2 regions of the Roseitalea porphyridii genome follow, and region 1 is predicted to be linked to the other one. Evidence: predicted binding sites of a transcription regulator. Region 1 holds the regulator's gene; the other holds the start of a gene.
What was found. Region 1 encodes PhoB, which activates phosphate uptake and scavenging genes when phosphate is short. Its sites were predicted from a motif close to TGTCATNNANCTGTCAT; they were not measured.
Positions count from the first base shown of each region.

Region 2: the regulator PhoB is predicted to act here: its motif matches at 1,715-1,731, upstream of E0E05_RS00470 (NAD-glutamate dehydrogenase).

Region 1 is NZ_CP036532.1:404,507-407,485, reverse strand. It holds gene pstB (phosphate ABC transporter ATP-binding protein PstB) at 1-329, shown strand, start outside; gene phoU (phosphate signaling complex protein PhoU) at 373-1,095, shown strand; gene phoB (phosphate regulon transcriptional regulator PhoB) at 1,126-1,818, shown strand; gene E0E05_RS01975 (GcrA family cell cycle regulator) at 1,954-2,508, opposite strand; gene E0E05_RS01970 (aspartate aminotransferase family protein) at 2,864-2,979, shown strand, end outside.
Region 2 is NZ_CP036532.1:98,656-101,634, reverse strand. It holds gene E0E05_RS00470 (NAD-glutamate dehydrogenase) at 1-1,654, opposite strand, end outside; gene E0E05_RS00465 (hypothetical protein) at 1,769-2,059, shown strand; gene pdxY (pyridoxal kinase PdxY) at 2,056-2,976, shown strand.

The DNA of each region.
Region 1 (2,979 bases):
AGCCCGGCACGGGCCTTTCGGGCGGTCAGCAGCAGCGCCTTTGCATCGCGCGCGCCATCGCCGTGTCGCCAGAGGTCATCCTGATGGATGAGCCCTGCTCGGCGCTCGACCCGATCGCCACGGCCATCGTCGAGGAGCTGATCGACGAGCTGCGCCAGAACTACACGATCGCGATCGTCACCCACTCCATGCAGCAGGCCGCGCGCGTGTCGCAGCGCACCGCCATGTTCCATTTGGGCGAACTGGTCGAAGTCGACGATACCGAAACGATGTTCACCAACCCGTCCGAAAAGCGCACGCAGGACTACATTACGGGACGCTTCGGCTGAGATGGACGAACAACCCGAAAACACCGACCCGAGCGGACCCGCCATGATGTCACAGCACACCGTCACCGCGTTCGAGGAAGACATGAGCTTCCTGGCGCACAAGATCGCCGAAATGGGCGGTCACGCCGAGCGCATGCTGGAGCAGGCCGTCCGCTCGCTGGTCGAGAACGACCGCCAGCTCGCGCGTCGGGTCATCACCGATGATCTGGTGCTCGACGAGGCGCTGGCGCTGATCGACGACAAGTCGGTGCTCGTCATCGCCCAGCGTCAGCCGGTCGCCAGCGACCTGCGCGAGGTGTTCGCGGCGATCCGCATCTCGACCGATCTCGAACGGATCGGCGATCTGGCCAAGAACATCGCCAAGCGCGTCGAGGCGATCAACGAGGGCAGCCACGGCGTGCGCCTGGCGCGCGGCATCGACCATCTGTGCGAACTGGCGCTGGCCCAGCTCAAGGAGGTGCTCGACGCCTACGGCACGCGGTCGACCGACAAGCTGTCGATGATCCGCGATCGCGACGACGAGATCGACGCGATGTACACCTCGCTGTTCCGCGAGCTTCTCACCTACATGATGGAAGATCCGCGCAACATCACGACCTGTACGCACCTTCTGTTCTGCGCCAAGAACATCGAACGCATCGGCGACCATGCCACCAACATCGCCGAGGCGGTCTACTACATGGTGGAAGGCGAGAAGATGCCGCCCTACCGGCCCAAGGAAGACAAGAGCCACCGCATCAGCGTGGACCCGAACGAGGACGACTAGGGTCGAGATTACTGACGGAAGACGACAGCCATGAGTGCGACACCCACGATCATGGTCGCCGAGGACGAGGAAGCACTGAGCGTCCTCCTTCGCTACAATCTGGAATCGGAAGGCTACAAGGTCAGCACGGTGCTGCGCGGCGACGAGGCCGAGATCGCCCTGCAGGAGACGCCGCCCGACCTTTTGATCCTGGACTGGATGCTGCCGGGCCTGAGCGGCATCGAGCTGTGCCGGCGCCTGCGCGCGCGCACCGAGACGCAGCGCCTTCCGATCATCATGCTGACCGCGCGGGGCGAGGAAAGCGAGCGCATTCGCGGCCTGTCGACGGGTGCCGACGACTATGTGGTCAAGCCGTTCTCGACGCCGGAACTGATGGCCCGCGTCAAGGCGATGCTGCGCCGCGCGCGGCCGGAAATCGTCGCCTCCCTGCTCAAGGTCGGCGACATCGAACTCGACCGGGAGACCCATCGGGTCTACCGCAACGGCCGCGAGATCAAGCTGGGTCCGACCGAATTCCGCCTGCTCGAGTTCTTCCTGCAGGCGCCGGGTCGGGTCTTCTCGCGCGGCCAGCTGCTCGACGGCGTTTGGGGCGAGAACATCTATGTCGACGACCGCACGGTCGACGTGCATATCGGCCGGCTGCGCAAGTCGATCAATTATGGCCGGCTGCGCGACCCGATCCGCACCGTGCGCGGCGCCGGCTACGCGCTCGAGGGCAACTGAGAGCGCTTTCCGCCTTTGCGGACCCGGTCGGACACGGCAACCCTCCCGGCATTTTCCAGGCAGACAAACAAAAGGCCGCGGCGGGGTCGCCACGGCCAATCTGTTACGCCATTGTTTTTGGGGAGAAGCTCTGTGTCAGCGCGGTCTCCTGCGCTCGTTCTGCTGGAAGGCCAGCTTGCCGTGATACTTGCAATAGGGTGACTTCTCCTCGGTCGAATGACCGCAGAAGTAGAACTCGTCCGTCAGCGGATCGCCATAGGGCCACTTGCAGGTATTCTCGCTCAACTCGGTCAGCGGCAGACGCTTGGCGATCGGAACGACCACGTCCTCGATCGGCCGAAGGTCCGGCGCGACCAGCGCCTCGGCGTCCGGGCTCTGCTTGAGCGCGGTCGCCGTCATGCCGCGCGATACGGCCGTGCCGCCGCGCACGGTCGACCCGCCATAGGCGCTCGTACGCGTTCCACCGCCCTGGTGGACGGCGCCGGCGACCCGCGGCGGCGCGGTCGTCCGTTTCGGCCGCGGTGCGCTGCTCTTGGTGCTCTTGGCGCGGCCCGAAAGCTTGAGACGGTGCACCTTGCCGATCACCGCGTTGCGGCTGACACCGCCGAGCTTGGCCGCGATCTGGCTTGCGCTCAGACCGTCCGCCCAGAGTTTCTTAAGCAATTCAACACGTTCGTCAGTCCAGCTCACGATCGTCTCCATTTCCATACGCAGAATCCGGACCTGTTGCTCGGTCTCACTGGGAAGGACCGGCGAACCTACGCGCGACCTGGGAACGATATTCTGCGGGGCGTCCTGCTCCGTCCGCTCAAGCTACAATAGCGGTTGACTCCTGTTCAAGAGTCGCCAACGGGGACTGAATCGATTTTTCCCTTTATCCCCAGTTTGGCCAACCGCCCAAAAGCTTCTGTGGACCCGCCGGGTGGCGGCTTGTTTGCGGCGCAATTGACGAAACGCCGGCGCCCGACTATGCATGACGGGCCGCTCGCAATGGGCGGCATTTTCGTTTGGCGACCATCGCCGGCAATGTTCGCAGGTTCCGGTCATGAACACGCACATGCCCCTGTTCGATACCTACAAGCGCGCGCCGCTCACCGTCGAACGCGGCGAAGGCGTCTGGCTGCACGACGTGGCGGGCGCCGCTTATCTCGACTTCGGCAG
Region 2 (2,979 bases), 310 kb from region 1:
TGTGCTCCTCCGCCGTCTCCTCCTGATGGAAATCGACGGCCATCGGGTTCTGGGCGGTGATCGCGTCGATGAAGGCAAGGTCGGAGACGGCCTGCTCGGTCGTCACCGTGTCGCGGTAGGATTCGGGGAAAGCGAACAGATCGCCGTCGACCGCAAGGCCGGCCTCGACGATCGCCTCGCGCAGCGCGTCCTGCCAGCTGCGAATGATCGCCGCCACGCCGCGCTCGAGCGAGGCCTGGGTCGGTGTCGGCGTCTTGCCCTTGCGCCGGCCGATGATGATGTGGACCCGCGCAAGCTGCCCCTCGGGGAAGGCCGGATAGAAGGCCGAGACGTGGCCGTCATACATCTGCGCCATGTAGGCGCTGATCCGTTCGCGTATGTCCGAATCGTACTGGTCGCGCGGCACGAACACGATGATCGAGACGAAACGGTCGAACGCGTCGATGCGGCTGAGCACGCGCACGCGCGGACGGTCCGACAGCGCCACGATCGCCTCGGCGTGACGGGTCAGCACAGGCGCGTCGATCTGGAACAGTTCGTCGCGCGGATAGGATTCGAGCACGTTGAGCAGCGCCTTGCCCGAATGGCTGTCGGGGTCGTGGTGCGAGCGCTTGATCACCGCCTCGATCTTCGAACGCAGATAGGGGATGCGCAGCACCGAGCGCGTGTAGGCGGTCGAGGTGAACAGGCCGACCAGCCGCAGTTCGCCCGACAGCTTTCCCTTGTCGTCGTAGCGCTTGATGCCGATGTAATCCATGTAGGTGCGGCGGTGGACGACCGACTTGAGGTTCGCCTTGGTGACGATCAGGATGTCGCGGCTGTTCAGGAAGGCGCGAATCTCGGGCGTCGTGGTCACCGGATCGTCGCCGCGCCGCAGGATACGCACGTCGGGATCGCTGAGGATGCCGAGCGCCGGCTGGTCGGCGCGCTGCAGCTTGCCGCGCTTTTCGCCGCCGACGAAGTCGTACTCGCGGATGCCGAGGAAGGTGAAATTGTCCTCGCGCAGCCAGTGCAGGAATTCGAGCGCCTCCTTCACGTCGCTCTTGCGTGCCGGCAGGACGCCGTTCTCCAGTTCGGCGACGACCGCGTCCAGCCGGTCCAGCATGGCGCGCCAGTCGCGCACGGCCGAGGCCACCTGACCGAGGGTGGACCGGATGTTGTCGGCCATCTTTTCGGCCTGGGCCTCGTCGATCCCGGTGACGATCGCGGAGATGACGCTGGTGCGGACGGTCTCCTGCAGCGCCATGCCCGGCCGCGACTTGTCGACGACCTCGAAGCCCTTTTCGTCATGGTGGATGTCGAGCACGGGATGGACGACGAACTCGACCGAGGGAACGGCCGCGTTGATCTCGCCGAGCACCGAATCGAACAGGAAGGGCTTGTTCTCGTTGACGACCGCGAACAGCGTGGCCGGCCGGCCGGCGCGGTCGGTCATCGTGCGGACCCGCACCAGCGAATCCGGTCCGCGATGGATCGCAACCGTCTCGGCGGCCAGCGCTATGGCGGCCGCGAGCACCTCTTCTTCCAGATTGGCCAGATCCTCGGCGTGCGCGTCGGCGATCAGGGGGCCGGCGAGAGCCGTGGCCTGCGGTTCCAGCGTGTCGGTGATTCGGGTCAGCTTGCGCTTCGCCGTCGCAGCCATTGCCTTTGCCATGTCCCCTCCCGTCGGTCTTTTATCGTTTACTTGCCAGCCCTTGCGGTCTAGACCGACAGCATAACAGCGCCATGGCAGTTTGCATTACAAAATGCAGGGCGACTGGCGGTGGCGATGAACGCATGCCCCGTGCCGGCCGTGGACGACGAGATGAACGACAAGCCCGATCCCCACGCCAACGAACGTGAAGCGCGCAAGGCGCTCGAACGTGTCCAGCGCGACGCGGAAGTCGTCGGCCAGTCCTCTTTCGTGCGGGCGGCGGGCCGGGCGCGCGAACATCTGGCTGGCGCCGATGCCGATCCGTCCGATCCGGCGGAAGTGTGGGGTCGACGGGTCGGGCGCGGCCTGTCGGTCATCGCCTTCATCGGTCTTGCGATCTGGCTGATCGGCTATCTGGCCCGATGACCGGGACGACCGAATCCGCGGCGGGCCGCACGCCCCTGCCCGGAGCCGTTGCGGTCATCTCCAGCCATGTTGCGCGGGGCGCGGTCGGAAATCGCGCCGCCGTGTTCGCGATCGAGACCCTCGGCCATCCGGTGATCGCCGTGCCCACGGTGATCCTGCCCTGGCATCCCGGACACGGGTCGGCGACGCGCATGGTGCACGATCCGGCTTTGTTTGCCGGCTTCATGTCCGATCTGGCGGGCGGCCCGTTCGCCGGCGAGATTGATGCGGTTCTTTCGGGCTATATCGGCTCGCCCGATCAGGTTCCTGCGATCGCCGATGCCGTGACGTCGCTGCGCCGCAGGCGGCCGGGACTGATGTTCGCCTGCGATCCGGTGATCGGCGACGCGAACGGGCTCTACGTGCCGGACGAGGTCGCGCACGCCATCGCCGGGCACTTGGTGCCGGCGGCCGACATTGCAACGCCGAACCGGTTCGAACTCGCTTGGCTCGTCGGTCGGCCCTTAAAGGACAATGCCGACCTGATCGCTGCCGCACGGACGCTCGGACCGCCGAAGGTTCTGGTGACGAGCGCGTTCGCGGGCGCCCCGGACCGCACCGGCAACCTGCTGGTGACGGCGCATGGAGCGCTTCTGGCCGAACATCCGGCGTTCGCCCGCGTGCCGAATGGAACCGGCGATCTGACCGCCGCGCTGCTGGTCGCGCATCTGTTGGATGGCCGCACCGAGGCCGAGGCGCTGATGCTGGCGACCGCCTCGGTCTATGACGTCCTGCAGAGCACGAGGGCGCGCGGGGCCGATGAACTGACACTCGCCGCCGATGCCGACCTTCTCCGGACGCCGAAGTCGAAGATCGATGCGACGGTGATCGAAGACCGGTCGCGGCCTGCGGAAACCGGGCGGGTTGCCGTGAAATAACCG